One region of the Erwinia billingiae Eb661 genome, then DNA from elsewhere that is predicted to be linked to it. Evidence: predicted binding sites of a transcription regulator. Region 1 holds the regulator's gene; the other holds the start of a gene.
The links. The regulator Fur, encoded in region 1, represses iron uptake genes when iron is present. The targets are predictions, from matches to a motif close to ATAATAATGAGAACNACTATCAA.

Region 1 (8,361 bases):
GAGATGAAGCCAAAAACATTCGCTTAGGATCCGGCTATTCGGATAAGAACACACCCGTTGAAGGCACCGGTTTACTGGACTTAAGCCAGCAAGATAAGCCGTGGGCAAAATCCCAGGTCTGCCAGACGATGATTGAAGAAGGAAAGATTGAAGACCTGGATCATCTGCCGAGCGACTTTGCCCTTAACGTCAGCAAGCAGGTTAAGGCACACGGTATCGGCAAAATGCAGGCCTGGCAGGATGGTATTAAAGACGCTAAAAATGCCAAAGCCTTCGCAACGGACAGGGTTGCGGTCAACTTCTGGGATACGCTGTTTTGGGGCGGTTTTGATTCTGCCAATGACTGGGCAGGCAAAGGTTATGAAGTGATCGTCTCCAATCCGGATTACCTGTATCTCGATTTTCCTGCCGAGGTGAATCCGCTGGAGCGGGGATACTACTGGGGAACGCGCTTTACCGATGAACGGAAAATTTTCCACTTCGCGCCGGATAACTTGCCACAAAACGCCGAGACTTCCGTCGATCGCGACGGCAAACCTTTCACGGCTAAATCTGACAAGCCCTGGCCTGGCGCTCACGGCATCTCCGCTCAACTGTGGAGTGAAACCACCCGTACCGACGCGCAGGTGGAGTACAAGCTTTTCCCGCGCATTTTGTCCGTGGCGGAACGTGCCTGGCACCGCGCAGCCTGGGAGCAGGATTATAAAGCCGGCAAAGAGTATACCGGCGGCAAAACCCGCCTGGTAGACCAGCAGGCTCAGCTGAAGGACTGGCAGCGGTTTGCCAACCTTCTGGGGCAACGTGAATTGGCAAAACTGGATAAAGCCGGCATTGCCTATCGCTTGCCGGTGCCCGGTGGGGTGGTGCAGGACGGTAAGCTGGTGGTCAATACCGAGCTACCGGGCTTAACCGTTGAGTACAGCCTGGACGAGGGGACAACCTGGCAGCAGTGGCAGGCGGATCAACCGCCGGCGGTGGCCGGTAAGGTATTGCTGCGTACGCGCAGTCCTGATGGTCTGCGCGTCAGCCGGACGGAAGCGCTGTAACGGGGCGACAGGCAAAAAAAAACCGGTGAAGGATCACCGGTTTTTTGCTGTTAGTGTAGATTACTTGTCGTGCAGCGTCTCATCTTCACGGCAGTCACCGGTTGAGCAGTGACCGTAAAGGTACAGGCTGTGGTTACTGAGTTTGATGCCGTGGCGCGTGGCGATATCACGCTGGCGAGCTTCGATGTTTTCATCACGGAACTCGATCACCTTGCCACAATCCAGGCAAATCAGATGATCGTGGTGATGCTGCTGAGTCAGTTCGAAAACGGATTTACCACCTTCGAAATTATGACGGGTAACGATCCCGGCATCATCAAATTGGTTAAGAACGCGGTAAACCGTCGCCAGACCAATCTCTTCGCCCATGTCAATCAGACGCTTGTACAAGTCTTCCGCACTGACGTGATGGCCCTCAGGTTCCTGAAGTACTTCCAGAATTTTAAGTCGTGGAAGCGTGACTTTCAGGCCGGCCTTCTTTAATGCGGTGTTATTGTCAGTCATGCGGATATTGTCCTGTTACTTTGCTAGTCACTTTGTGGCTGAAAAGCCCTGAACATCGGTCGTCGCGAAAAGCCAAACGTCTCATTATAGAACTGATATTTCGAAATGAACACCACTGGCGATGCATCTCAATCAAGGGAGGTAAGGAGAAGAGTCGTTACGTCCGTGAGAGCAAGCGGTTGGGCTGACATTTCGCTCTGCCTCATCATAGTCGCTATTAGAGCGAAAGGCGCTGAGAAAGCGGGTGACCGATGGCGATATTTTACAGATTTGCAGATGAAAGTTACAAAAATGTGTCTATTACTTCTATAGGAAAAACCACTGGCCTGATGTGAGATACCTCCCAATCAGGCCGGTCTGATTACGCTTCCAGGATTTCTTTCAGCTGGAGCTCGTCATAAATCTGTTTGACCCACTGCTCGGTGCGCTCACTGGTGAGTTCTGGCTGACGATCTTCGTCAATAGCCAGACCGAGGAAGTGCTTATCATCCGCCAGCCCTTTCGAGGCTTCAAAATGGTAGCCTTCAGTTGGCCAGTGACCGACGATCACCGCGCCTTTAGGCTCGATAATGTCGCGGATGGTGCCCATCGCGTCACAGAAGTACTCAGCGTAATCTTCCTGATCGCCACAACCGAACAGCGCAACGAGCTTGCCGTTGAAATCAATTTCTTCCAACGTCGGGAAGAAATCATCCCAGTCGCACTGCGCTTCGCCGTAGTACCAGGTTGGGATACCGAGCAGCAGAATATCAAAGGCTTCAAGGTCTTCTTTGCTGCTTTTAGCGATATCATGAACTTCAGCCACCTCTTTACCGAGCTGCTTCTGGATCACTTTTGCAATGTTTTCTGTATTGCCCGTATCGCTGCCAAAGAAAATGCCTACGATTGCCATGACTTACTAACCTCTTGAAACGTGTTGATAGGGTAAAGGCTGCTTATTACAGATACCGGCAATGATAGCAGACAGCTACAGGGGGATAAATGAGTAATCCGCCTGCTTTTGTCGCTTTGTGCTTCACCGGGGGGTGCTGAAAGCGCCTGTTCAGCGGTCCTGATCGGCCAACTGCGCCATGACCATTTCTTCAATCAGCTCGCTGCGGCTCATATTACGCTGCTCGGCAAGCTGGTTCAGAGCATCAACCGCGTCACTGTTCATTTTCAGTTCAACGCGCTTCAGCCCGCGCACTTTATCGCGCTTAAGCTGGTTGCGTTTGTTGATACGCAGCTGCTCATCACGCGTCAGCGGATTGGTTTTTGGTCGTCCCGGGCGACGGTCATCTGCGAACAGATCGATCGTGGTGCGGTCCGTGTTTTCTTTTGCCATAGAATCGTGATACTGAAAGGCTGGAGTTCTGATGGTTCAGGCCTGATGTCGGCTGAAATTCGTGCAGCGACAAATTTTTAGCGCGCCATCATACCCCAGCGAAAGTCATGACGACAATGATTTAGCCATCTCAGGATATAATTGTTTTTACAGCGCAAAAAAACGGCGTATTGCGCGCAAAACAGCATCAGGTTTCTCGGCATGGACCCAGTGACCGGCACCGTTGACCACATGCGCACGGGCTTTGGGGAACTGCGCCAGCAGGGCGTCACGATATTCATCGGCCAGGTAGGGCGAACGTTCGCCGCGAATAAACAGCGCGGGATGTTCCCAGGCCGGAACCGGCTGCCAGCCAATAATCCGATCGTAGCACTGCCACAGCACCGGCACGTTAAACCGCCATTCCCCTTGCTGGAAGGATTTCAGCAGAAACTGAATCACGCCTTCTTCTTCTATCGTTTCACGCATCAGCGCTGCGGCATCGCTTCGTTGCGTAATGCCCGCTGCGGTGACCGCCTTCAGCGCCGCAAAAATCGTATCGTGATGGCGGGTCGGATAAGCGACCGGTGCCATATCGATAACCACCAGCTGCTCGATTCGTTCTGGCGCCAGCGCGGTTAACGCCATCGCCACTTTTCCGCCCATCGAATGTCCGATGACCGCGACCCGGTCAATCCCTTCGGCATCCAGCGTTTCCAGTACATCGCGGGCCATCGCCTGATAATCCATCTGGTCATCGCGAGGCGATAAACCGTGGTTTCTCAGGTCGATCTGCACCAGCTGGCGATCGTCCTTTAACCCTCGCGCCAACACGGACAAATTATCAAGGCTGCCAAAAAGGCCGTGGATTAACACCACGGGAACCTCAGGGCGGGCGGATTGTTCAGATAGCAAGCGGGTATTCAATTTCATAACAAAGTTCTTACTGTTGAAACGAGGGGTTAGGGTATCATAGATTCACTTTTTCCTGCCGTGACGGCCAGAAAGCGCCCGCCAATCTTTTTGCGGCATATTCTGACTTTTACTGGTATCAGGGGCTGGCGCTACACCCCGGCAGGATTTAACTTTATAATCCTCGTGTTAGAGCTGGAACGATCCTGTGCGGCTTGTTCAGGCAGCGTACAGACCGGCTCTTATCAGCAATAAATTGTACTGGATCAAGATGAAAACTATTGAAGTCGACGAAGAGCTCTACCGTTATATCGCCAGTCACACTCAGCATATTGGTGAAAGCGCCTCTGACATTTTGCGTCGTATGCTTAAATTTACGGCCGGGCAAAAAGCGCCTGCTACCGCAGCGGTAACGGCATCTACTGCCGTGAGCGTCGCCAAAGACGCGGCGCCAGTGAAGGTGGAATCCCGCCCTCAGGACCGCGTTCGCGCGGTGCGTGAGCTGCTGCTGTCTGACGAATATGCTGAGCAGAAGAAAGCGGTTAACCGTTTTATGCTCATCTTGTCGACTTTATATAATCAGGATCCCAAAGCTTTTGCCGCCGCGACCGAGTCACTGCTTGGCCGCACGCGCGTTTACTTTGCAGGCAATCAGCAGACCCTGGTACAGAATGGCACCCATACCAAGCCGCAACATATTCCCGGCACGCCGTATTGGGTGATCACCAACACCAACACAGGTCGCAAACGCAGCATGGTGGAACACATCATGCAGTCAATGCAGTTCCCTGCGGAACTCGCTGACAAGGTTTGCGGCACCCTCTAACTGATAAAGAAGCGTCAGGGAGAATCGCCAATGGCCAATCACCCCCGTGCAGGGCAACCCGCCCAGCAGAGTGATTTGATTAACGTTGCACAATTAACGTCACAGTATTATGTCCTGCAGCCCGATCTGAGCAACCCGGAACATGCGGTTAAATTCGGGACTTCTGGCCATCGCGGCAGTGCAGGGCGTCAGAGCTTTAACGAGACGCACATTCTGGCTATTGCTCAGGCGATTGCAGAAGAACGCAAAAAGAACGGCATTACCGGTCCTTGCTTCGTCGGCAAAGATACCCATGCGCTCTCCGAACCTGCGATCATTTCCGTACTGGAAGTGCTGGCCGCGAACGGTGTCGATGTGATTGTGCAGCTGGACAATGGCTATACGCCAACGCCTGCGATCTCCAATGCTATTCTGGAGCACAACAAAGCCGGTGGCCTTCAGGCCGATGGCATTGTGATCACGCCTTCGCACAACCCACCGGAAGATGGCGGCATTAAATACAACCCGCCAAACGGTGGCCCGGCTGACACTAACGTCACCAAAGTGGTTGAAGACCGTGCCAATGCTCTGATTAAAGATGGCCTGAAAGGCGTTAAGCGCATCGCGCTGGACAAAGCCTGGGAAAGCGGCCATCTTCAGGAAAAAGACCTGATCCAGCCTTACATTGAAGGCCTGGCGCAGATCGTTAACATTCCTGCTATTCAGAAAGCGGGCCTGAAAATTGGTGTCGATCCGTTAGGCGGTTCAGGGATTGCTTACTGGCAGCGTATTGCCGAGTTCTACAACCTTGATCTGACCATCGTGAACGATTCGGTCGATCAGACCTTCCGCTTTATGCACCTCGATAAAGATGGCGTGATCCGCATGGATTGCTCGTCTGAGAGCGCGATGGCGGGTCTGCTGGCGCTGCGTGATAAATTCGATCTGGCCTTTGCCAACGATCCGGATTATGACCGCCACGGTATCGTCACGCCTGCTGGCCTGATGAACCCGAACCACTACCTGGCCGTTGCAATCAACTACCTGTTCCAGAACCGTCCGCAGTGGGGCAAAGATGTCGCCGTCGGCAAAACGCTGGTTTCCAGCGCGATGATCGACCGCGTGGTTAACGACATTGGTCGCAAGCTGGTGGAAGTGCCGGTTGGCTTTAAATGGTTTGTTGACGGCCTGTACGATGGCAGCTTTGGTTTCGGCGGCGAAGAGAGTGCGGGTGCTTCCTTCCTGCGCTTTGACGGCACGCCGTGGTCTACCGACAAAGACGGCATCATCATGTGCCTGCTGGCGGCAGAAATCACTGCGGTAACCGGCAAGAATCCACAGCAGCATTATGACGAACTGGCCGCGCGCTTCGGCGCCCCGAGCTACAACCGTCTGCAGGCTTCTGCGACTTCTGCGCAAAAAGCGGCGCTGTCTAAACTGTCACCAGAAATGGTCAGTGCCGATACGCTGGCGGGCGATCCGATCACGGCACGCCTGACGGCAGCGCCGGGTAACGGTGCTTCTATCGGTGGTCTGAAAGTGATGACCGAGAACGGCTGGTTTGCTGCGCGTCCTTCGGGCACTGAAGATGCATACAAAATCTACTGCGAGAGCTTCCTCGGTGCTGAGCACCGTGAGCAGATCGAGAAAGAAGCGGTTGAGATTGTTAGCGAAGTGCTGAAAAACGCCTAATCGCGAAGCTTCAGAAAAACCTAAAGGCGCTGATATAGCGCCTTTTTTATTGCCTGCGCCGCAGCCATTCACGGCATAAAGCGGTAGCCGACACCGGTTTCGGTGATCAAATGGCGAGGTTGCGCCGGATCGCTTTCCAGCTTCTGCCGCAGATGTCCCATATAGATGCGCAGATAATGGCTGTGCTCGACGGCATTGGGTCCCCAAACCTGGTTAAGCAGTTGACGTTGCGTCATGACTTTTCCGGCGTGATTCAACAGGCTGACCAGCAGACGAAACTCAATGGGCGTCAGATGCAGATCCGCACCGCCTTTGGTGACGCGTCGCCCGGCAATATCCACGCAGACGTCGCTAAAGGTAATTTCACTGGCTTGCGTCCCGTTGCCGGATTTATCCCGGTGCCGAAGCGCAACACGCACTCTTGCCAGTAACTCCCCAATACCAAAAGGCTTGGTGAGAAAGTCATCGGCGCCGGCATCCAGCGCCGCAATCTTATCCTGTTCGTCACTGCGTGCAGAGAGCACGATGACCGGCACTGCACTCCACTGGCGGACTTCGCGGATAAACTGATTGCCATCGCCGTCAGGCAAACCCAGATCGAGGATCACTAAATCGGGTTTACGGGTTGCCGCTTCAATCAGCCCGCGTTGCAGGGTGTCGGCGTCGTACACCCGCAGGGATTCACCCTCCAGCGCAATACGCAGAAAACGGCGGATCTCTTTTTCATCTTCAACGATCAGAACGGTTGTCACCGGGTTTCCTTCCTGTTATCGGGCAGCGGCGCCGCATTAGGGCGGCCCAATTTATCAAATATCCTTCCGCTTTGCTGCAAACCTTCTCGGCCGTGCAACAGGCGACCGAAGACGGTAAGGGATAATCCGGCAGTGGATGTCATTCGATTGTTAATTAATAACGGTAAAGTTAACATTTATGTAACTTGATTACGGTTCGGTGAAAATATCAGCGGTTTTTTTCGCTTTTAGTGGTCGGATGAGTAGTAAAATTACACAGAAGGCGCTATTATTTTGCGCAGATTACATTCGTTTCATTGGGCTAACGGGAGGACATATGGGTCTTTATCAGCACTACTCTTTACACCGGATTGTCCTGCGTCGCATTGCGGTGATCGTCGCAGGCACTTTGGCTTTACCGGTTATGCTTTTCCGCCAGGATCGTGCCAGGTTTTACAGTTATCTGCACCGCGTCTGGTCCAAGACCAGCAGCCAGCCGGTCTGGCTGGCCCAGTCTGAAGCCGCAGGTTGCGACTTCTACTGATCTCTCCCGCTCCGGCGGGATTTTTTTTGCCCGTTATTCAACCTTCACGCGATCATTGCGCGGCTTTCAGCTACACTTAAACCTCTACAAGATTCTGGAGGTTGTACAACTATGAGCGAAAAAATTCCCGTCGGCATCAGCGCCTGTTTGCTCGGTGACAACGTCCGTTTTGATGGCGGTCATAAGCGCTGCGCTTTCGCCACCGAAGATCTCGCCCCGTTTATCCGTTATGAACCGGCCTGCCCGGAAATGGCGATCGGATTGCCGACGCCACGACCTGCGCTGCGTTTAACCGAAAATGGTGACGATCTGCCCGCGCTCTGCTTCAGTAATGGCAAAGGCGATCCGGTCACCGAGGCCATGCAGTCTTACGCAGAAAAACGCGTTTCCGCCCTGCATCATCTGTGTGGCTACATTGTCTGTGCTAAATCGCCCAGCTGCGGCATGGAACGCGTGCGGGTCTATCAGGCCGATAACAACAATAACCGCAAAGAAGGGGTAGGGGTCTTTACTCGCGAGCTGATGGCGCAAATGCCGTGGCTGCCGGTTGAAGAAGATGGTCGCCTGCACGATCCCGTACTGCGGGAAAACTTTGTTGAACGCGTGTATACGCTGCATGAATTTAATGAGCTGTGGCGCAGCGGCCTGACGCGCGGCAAATTAATGGCCTTTCACAGCCGTTATAAGCTCTCTTTGCTGGCGCACTCCCAGCCGGAATACCGCGAAATGGGGCGTTTTGTTGCGGCGATGGCCGACTGGTCGTCACTGGAAGAGTATGCCTTTGAGTATCGCCAGCGTCTGATGGATTTGCTGAAGAATCAGGC
Region 2 (8,361 bases), 1.8 Mb from region 1:
GGGCATGGAACAGATCGAGCTGGGTAAACACGCCCGGCCGGTCAATGCGTTTAACCATCTCCAGCGTCTGGTACTGGCTGGAATAGAGATAGCCCGGCTTGGTTTTCGGGTTTAACGCTTCCAGCAAAATGCGGATGCCGTGCGGCGCGAAACGGTCGGCGGCGTAACGCAGGTTGCTGATAAAGGTCTGGCTGTAAGCTTCACGATCTGCGCCTTCCGGCACGGTGGAGGCCATGATATGCACCTGCGGGCAACCGAGTGCCAGCGCGTATTCCAGCGCCATATCGATATCGCGACGGGCGGCTTCTTCACGGCCGGGAATGGCACAGACCCCCCATTCGCCGGCGGCCACATCGCCAGGCCCGGTGTTAAACAACACCAGCGCCAGATCGTTACGTTCCAGCGCCTGCTTTAACTCGCTGGCGGCATAGTCGTAAGGGAACAGAAACTCCACGCCACGGAATCCCGCTGCCGCTGCCGCGTCAAAGCGCGCCATAAACGGCAGTTCGGTAAACATGGTTGAGAGGTTGGCAGCAAACTTAGGCATGTTTAGCTCCGTAATTCAGCCACTTCGTCATCGTTCAGATAACGAATCGGGCGGTCGCCCAGGGTGAAGATCAGGCGGGCGGTCTCTTCCAGCTCTTCGGTGTTGTCCGCCGCTTCACGCAGGGTTTTGCCTACCACCACCGGGCCATGATTGGCCAGCAGGAAAGCTTTGTAATGCGGCGCCAGCTTCGCCAGGTCTTCACCCAGCCGCGCATCGCCCGGACGGTAATAGGGCACTACCGGCACATCGCCGACGCGCATCACCACATACGGAGTAAACGGGCGGATGCAGTTCTGCGGATCCAGGCCTTCCAGGCAGGAAAGGGCGGTCAGATACAGGCAGTGCAGATGGACGATTGCCCCGCAGGCCGGGTTGTTCAGATAGATGGCGCGGTGGAAGCTGACCTCTTTCGAGGGCTTATCCCCGCCAATCCATTCCCCTTCCAGCGTCACTTTCGACAGCCGGTCGGCGACCAGCTCACCGAGGCAGGAGCCGGTGGGTGTGGCCAGCAGCGTACCGTCTTCGAGCAGCATCGAGAGGTTGCCCGCCGAACCGGTGGCATAACCGCGCTGGAAGAAGGACGCGCCCAGCCGGACCATCTCTTCCCGTGCTTGTTGTTCAGTCATAGCGAGAACTCCTGTTGAGCGCGTGCGAAGAAGTTTTCATCGCCAAAGTTGCCGGATTTCAATGCCAGCGAGATCGGCTGGGAAACGGCTTTGACCCACGGCACGCCGGGCGAGATCACCGGGCCGATATGGAACGCATCGATATTCAGCGTCTGCGCGACCACGCCGGAGGTTTCACCGCCGGCGACGATAAAGCGCTGCCAGCCACGCTGTTGCAGTTCACGCACCACGGCGGCAAACAGCTGCTCGACCGCTTCACTGCTTTTCTCGGCACCATACTGTTGCTGAATACGCTTCAGGGTGTCCGGTTCAGAGGTGGCGAACAGCAGCGGTGCCAGGCTTTCGCCGCTGTGCTCAGCGACCCAGTCACAGAGTTCGATCGCATAGGCGTCACGCTGTGCCAGCGCCCGTTCAACGTCAACCGCCAGAGACGCCGCCTGATCGCGGTAACGCGCCACCTGACGATTTGTCATGTTAGAGCAGGAGCCGGACAGCACCACCGCGCGCTCGCCCTGCGGCGTGCCGGCGGCCTGCGCCTGCGCGCTGTTATGGGCGCTGCTTGCCCACTGACGGGCCAGCCCGATCGCCAGGCCGGAACCGCCGGTCACCAGCGTCATTTCCCGCAGCGCTTCGCCCTGGGTCAGCAGATGCTGTTCGTTCAGCGCATCCAGCACCACATAACGCACGTCCTGTTGTTTCAGTTCAGCCAGCGCATGACGGACGGCGTCGGCACCCCGATCCAGCGTCTGGCTGTTAATCAGTCCGGCTTTGCCTTCACTCTGGGCTTCCATCAGACGCAGCAGGTTGCTGTCGGTCATCGGCGTCACCGGATGGTGGCGCATACCGGAATCGGACAGCAGCTGATCCATCACAAACAGATGTCCCTGATACACCGTGCGGCCATTGACCGGCAGTGACGGGGAGATGATGGTCTGGGTTTCGCCCAGCGCGGCCAGCAGCGCGTCGGTAACCGGACCGATGTTGCCTTTGGCGGTGCTGTCGAAGGTCGAGCAGTATTTAAAGTAGAAGCGCTCGCAGCCCTGTTGCTGTAGCCATGCCAGCGCCTGCAACGAGTCGGCAACCGCCTTCTCAGGAGCGCAGGAGCGGGATTTCAGGCTGACAACAATCGCCTCAGCCTCCAATGCCAGCGGCTCGGCCGGCACGCCATTTACCTGTACCGTCGCCATGCCGTTCTGCACCAGGAAGCTGGCGATATCGGTGGCACCGGTGAAGTCATCTGCTATCACGCCCAGGCGCATTATTGCGGCTCCTTTTTCGCTGGCAGGGTAATGCCACTGAAGATTTTGATCACCGCGCTGTCGTCTTCACGGCCATAGCCGGCGTTGCTGGCGGAGGTGAACATGTTAAAGGCGGTGGAGGCCAGCGGCAGCGGGAAGTGCAGCGCTTTGGCGGTGTCGGCCACCAGACCCAAATCTTTGACGAAGATATCCACCGCCGATTTTGGCGAGTAATCACCGTCCACCACGTGACGCATACGGTTCTCAAACATCCACGAGTTACCCGCCGCGTTGGTGACCACGTCATACATGGTATCCAGCGGAATGCCGGCGCGCGCCGCCAGCGCCATCGCTTCGGCACCGGCCGCAATATGCACGCCTGCCAGCAACTGGTGGATGATTTTCACCGTCGAGCCGAGACCGATTTCGCGACCAATGCGGTAGACCTTGCCTGCCACGGCATCCAGCACCGGTTGCAGCAGCGCAAAGGCCTTATCGCTGCCGGAGGCCATCACCGTCATCTCGCCCAGCGCCGCTTTCGCCGCACCGCCAGAGACCGGCGCATCCAGCATGATCAGCTGATGCTCCGCCAGACGCTGTTCAATCAGCAGCGCATCCTGAGAAGAGATGGTGGAGGACACCATCACCGCGGTACCGGGCTTCAGATGGGCCGCCAGGCCGTTGTCACCAAACAGGATCTGGTTCACCTGCTGCGCGTTGACCACCAACAACAGCACCGCATCTAACTGTTCGGCAAAGCCATCCGCACGGGTTTCGGCCGCTTTGGCTCCGCTGCTCAGCAGCGTTTGCAGCGCGGCAGGATTCAGGTCAACACCGTAGGTGTTCAGGCCGGCTTTGATACAGGATTGCGCCGCACCCATGCCCATAGACCCGAGGCCAACGACACAGACCGACATTGATGATGCGTTAGGCATACGCTCTCCGTGTTAATTTAGGTGATAATTTGTTTTGTTGTGTGAAGTATAGGCGCTTTTATCACCAGGATTGGTGACGCGCATCACATTAATTAACAGTAATTAACCTGCATTTCACAAGGTTTAACATGCGTGTGAATCGCGCTATAAAGCATTAAACCCTTTATTATCAGTGCTATGTGCTTTTACGCTGGTCGATCAAAACCTGAGTAGTTACCCGTATGCGTGATAAAATGATAAAAATTGGGGTGCAGACCGCGCCTCTGCTCCATTACACTTGTCCCGCAGATAACCCGCTCACAAGGAGAGACCATGATCCCGGTCGAAAGACATCAACAAATTTTAGCGCTGGTGCAGGAAAAGGGCGTGGTGAGCATTGCTGAACTGACCGATCGGCTGGCGGTGTCACATATGACCATCCGGCGGGATCTGCAGAAGCTGGAAGAGCAGGGCGCGGTCATGCTGGTGTCAGGCGGCGTACGCTCTACCGAGCGACTGGCCAGCGAGCCGTCACATCTGGATAAAACCAGCATGTTCAGCCAGGAGAAGCAGGCGATTGGCGAAGCGGCGGCCCGGCATATTCCCCGCAACAGCTGCATCTATCTGGATGCCGGCACCACCACGCTGGCGCTGGCCCGTGAGCTGGGTATGCGGGACGATTTAACCATCGTCACCAATGACTTTGTGATTGCCAACTTCTTTATCGACAACAGCCAGTGCCGGATGATCCACACCGGCGGCACGCTCTGTCGCGATAACCGTTCCTGCGTCGGCGATGCGGCGGCGCTGGCGTTGCAGGGACTGTCGATTGATATCGCCTTTATCTCCGCGTCCTGCTGGGGAATGCGCGGCATCTTCACTCCCGATGCGGAGAAGATCACCGTAAAGCGGGCGGTAAGTGAAGTGAGCCGCAAACGGGTGCTGCTGGCTGACAGCTCAAAATACAACAAGATCGCCACCTTCCTCGCGCTGCCGCTGGCCCGCTTTGACGCGGTTATTACCGATCCCTATCTGCCGGACTCCGCCCGGCAGGAAATGGCGGCGCTAGAAATCGAGATCACGCTGGCCAGCTAACGGCGTGTTGCACGATGTAGAAAGGGCCTTCGGGCCCTTTTTTTATTTACTAAAAGGCGCAGGCTATCAGTGAGATTGATAATAGAAATGAAAGTTATTATCATTCGCGCACAAAAACACTAACGACATCGCACTCACTTTATGAAAACGCCACGTTTCTCCGTTTCCACCTTCACGCGCCTCCATGGAAAATCGCATGTAGTTCTGTTTGTCAGCCTGCTGGGCAGCGGCGCCGCGCTGGCGGCAGAGAGCACCCTGACCGTCAATGCCGATACGGCGACGGCGGTGGGCAGCTACAGCCAGGATACCGCCACCATTGGCGGCACCACCGCCACACCGCGTAACGACACCCCGCAGTCGATCAGCGTGGTGACGTCGCAGGTGATCAAGGATTACCAGGTCAAAACCGTTAACGACGCGATGAAGTTTGTCAGCGGCGTCACCCAGGGCAATACGCTCGGGGGTATTGAAGATGGCTTCGTTAAGCGTGGTTTTGGCGCCAACTCGGACGGATCGATTTTCCTCGATGGCATCCGCAGCAATCAGGGCCTGTCGATGGATTCGACCATCGATCGTGTGGAAGTGCTGAAAGGCTCGGCTTCCCTGATGTATGGCATCCTTAATCCTGGCGGCGTGATCAATCTGGTCAGCAAAAAGCCGCAGTATGAGTGGAATACCCATATCAGCGGCGAATCCAGCAGCTTCGGCGGCGGTGCCGGTACGGTGGATATCACCGGTCCGCTCGGCAACGGTTTTGCCTTCCGGTTGATTGCCGAACGCCAGCGCGAAGATTACTGGCGCAACTTTGGCGTGAATCAACATACGCTGATTGCCCCTTCCCTGAGCTGGTTTGGCGAAAAAGCCTCGTTCAATATCAGCTACATGGAAAATAAATACGATATCCCGTATGACCGTGGCACCGCCTTTATCAACAAAAAACCGGTCGATATTCCCTATAACGAACGGCTGGACGACAGCGCCAACCATGCTTACGGCAAAAACAAGCGGCTGAACGTCACCTACGGCTATAACCTTGATGACACCTGGGCGACCCACGTTAACTATGGCTGGATGCAGCGCCGCTATGACAGCAACGAAGTCAGGGCCACCGCTATCGACACCACCACCGGGATTGTCTCGCGCCGGGCGGACGCCAACCGTGGCTTTAACCATCAGACCACCTATCTGTCATGGGATATCGGCGGCAGCCCGGAGATCTGGGGGATGCAGCACGATCTGATGCTGGGTGTGGACTACGAGCAGGACGAAACCTATAAGGCGTATTCCTATCGCGGCAAAGTTTCCAAAACCTTCAATATGTACGACCCGGTATATGGTGAAGAGCCGGTAGTCAGCAGCAGCACCGTCAGCGACGCGATCAGTAATACACGTACCAACCTTTACAGCCGTTCAGTGTTTGCCAAAGACAGCATTCACCTGACCGATAAGTGGATTGCGGTGCTGGGCGGCCGTTTCCAGCGTTACACCCAGACCGCCAGCAGCGGCTGGACCAACCCCACCACCACGCTGAACGATCGGGGCGACAGCTTCCTGCCACAGGCGGGGCTGGTGTATAAAATCCTGCCGGATCTGTCGCTTTACGGCAGCTACAGCCAGTCATTTACCCCATCGACGCAAACCGATGACGACGGCAACGTCGCCTCGACTGAAAAAGGCACTACCTATGAAGTCGGTGCCAAATGGCAGGTGGTGCCGGCGGTTTCTGCCACGCTGGCGCTGTACCGCATTGATGAAAAAGACATGTCGGTATTTATTAACGGCGTGACCCGTAACATCCCGAAAGCCCGCTCGACCGGAGCTGAAGTTGAAATCAACGGTGAAGTGGCGAAAGACTGGAACCTGACGGCGACCTACAGCTATGACAAAACCGAGATCGTTGAGGACAACCTTAACCCGGATAACGTCGGCAACCGCCTGGTCAACGCGCCAACCAATATGGGCAGCCTGTATCTGAGCCACACCCTGCGCTTCTCCTGGCTGCCGGGCGAACTGCGTATTGGCGGCGGCGGACGCTACGTCGGCAGCCGTGCCGGCGATCCTGAAAACAGCTTCACCATGCCGGACTACACCGTGGCGGATGCCTTTATCGCCTGGGACAGCCAGCTGGTGGGGAAACATACGCAGCTGAAGCTGAATATGAACAACCTGTTTGATAAGGAATATTACCAGTCCAGTGGCGGTAATCTGCGGGTGAGTGAAGGCGAGCCGCGCGTAATGTATCTGCAAGCGTCTGTCGATTTCTGATAGCCAACGGAGAAGGAAAAGCGATGAACAGGGCATTGATCAGCCTGCTGCTGATGCTGGTCAGCAGCGTGGCACCGGCGAAAACCATCACCGACATTCTGCAACGCAAGGTAGAGGTGCCGGATAACCCGCAGCGGATTGTGGTGGGGGAAAGCCGGATGATTTACACCCTGGCGCTGGTGGAAGAAGGCAATCCGGCGAAACGGGTGGTGGGCTGGCCAGGCGATCTGCAAAAGCTGGATCGTCAAACCTGGGATCGTTACGTTGACGCATTTCCGCAGATCAAAACCATCCCGCTGGTCGGCAAGTCGAATTATACCCAGATCAGCGTGGAGAAGGTGATCGCCCTGCAGCCCGATCTGGTGATCCTGCCGGTGTATGCCAAACAGGAAAGCAATCATGACAGCTTCCAGATGCAGCTTACTGCGGCAGGCATTGCGGTAATCTATATTGATACCCGCGTCGACCTGCTGAAAAACACCGTGCCGAGCCTGAAAATTCTGGGCGAAGCGCTGAATGACCAGGCGAAAGCGCAACGCTTTATTGATTTTTATCAGCAGCATATGAATCTGATCCGAGATCGGCTGGCCACCGCCAATCCGGAAAAACCGAGCGTGCTGTTGCAGCTGCATATCGGCCGCAGAGAGGAATGTTGCACCACGGTAAGCCACGGCAATCTGGCCGATTTACTGGCGTTTGCCGGGGGCAATAATATTGCGACGGGTCGGTTTGGCGGCGTGTTTGGCCAGCTCAGCCCGGAAGCGATCATTGCCGCCAACCCGGAGGTTTACCTGGCCACCGGCTCGGGCGGCCCGCAGCAAACGGAGCAGCTTCAGCTTGGCCCGCAGGTTAATGCGGCGGCGGCTCAGCAGAGCTTCAGCAAGGCGCTGGCGAACGAGTCGGTCATCTCCCAGCTGCCGGCCATCCGCAACGGTCGGGCGCTGGCGGTGTGGCACAACTTCTATATGAGTCCGTGGCATCTGCTGGATGTGGAGATCTTCGCTAAGGCGCTGCATCCCCAGCTGTTTGCCGATCTCGACCCGCGTAAAACGCTGGATGAGATGAATCAGCAGTTCCTGCCGTTAGCCGAAAAGGGCACCTACTGGACCACGCCAGACAGCGCCGCAAATGGGCACTAAAAACGTTAAGCCATAAAAAAAGGCCCGCGAATTTCGCGGGCCTTTTGCTGCTATCAGTCCAGACCAACGTTATTCGTTGATATTGGGATGCTGATTAATCAGATGCTTACGTTTCTCTTCCAGCTCGGCAATCTGCTCACTGATATCGTCGATTTTGGTTTCGATATTATCGTGATGCTCCTGCAACAGCTCTTTCGCTTCATGAATATCGGAAGCCGCCGGAGTCGCGCCACGCAGTGGCATATTGGCGGTTTCTTTCATCATGATACCGGTGACCAGGCCCACCACCGCCACCACCATCAGGTAGTAAGCCGGCATGTAGAGGTTCGCGGTATATTCAACCAGCCAGGCGGCCAGCGTTGGCGTCAGACCCGCCACCAGAATCGAGATATTAAAGGCACTGGCTAAGGCGCTGTAACGAATGTGCGTCGGGAACATCGCTGGCAGCGACGAGGCCATCACGCCGGTGAAGCAGTTCAGTATCACCGCCAGGATCAGCAGACCGGCAAAGATCAGCCCGGTGACGTTACTGTTGAT

Region 2: the regulator Fur is predicted to act here: its motif matches at 4,502-4,524, upstream of EBC_RS23130 (TonB-dependent siderophore receptor).

What each region holds. Positions count from the first base shown of each region.
Region 1 covers NC_014306.1:1,449,508-1,457,868, forward strand. Annotated here, with positions in the region: gene EBC_RS08090 (beta-N-acetylhexosaminidase) at 1-1,046, shown strand, start outside; gene fur (ferric iron uptake transcriptional regulator) at 1,107-1,550, opposite strand; gene fldA (flavodoxin FldA) at 1,912-2,442, opposite strand; gene ybfE (LexA regulated protein) at 2,593-2,874, opposite strand; gene ybfF (esterase) at 3,022-3,786, opposite strand; gene seqA (replication initiation negative regulator SeqA) at 4,037-4,591, shown strand; gene pgm (phosphoglucomutase (alpha-D-glucose-1,6-bisphosphate-dependent)) at 4,622-6,262, shown strand; gene kdpE (two-component system response regulator KdpE) at 6,331-7,014, opposite strand; gene EBC_RS08130 (YbfA family protein) at 7,331-7,537, shown strand; gene EBC_RS08135 (YbgA family protein) at 7,649-8,361, shown strand, end outside.
Region 2 covers NC_014306.1:4,755,172-4,763,532, reverse strand. Annotated here, with positions in the region: gene EBC_RS23155 (HPr family phosphocarrier protein) at 1-547, opposite strand, end outside; gene otnC (3-oxo-tetronate 4-phosphate decarboxylase) at 550-1,173, opposite strand; gene otnK (3-oxo-tetronate kinase) at 1,170-2,432, opposite strand; gene ltnD (L-threonate dehydrogenase) at 2,432-3,346, opposite strand; gene ygbI (DNA-binding transcriptional repressor YgbI) at 3,659-4,420, shown strand; gene EBC_RS23130 (TonB-dependent siderophore receptor) at 4,562-6,685, shown strand; gene EBC_RS23125 (ABC transporter substrate-binding protein) at 6,709-7,824, shown strand; gene proP (glycine betaine/L-proline transporter ProP) at 7,894-8,361, opposite strand, start outside.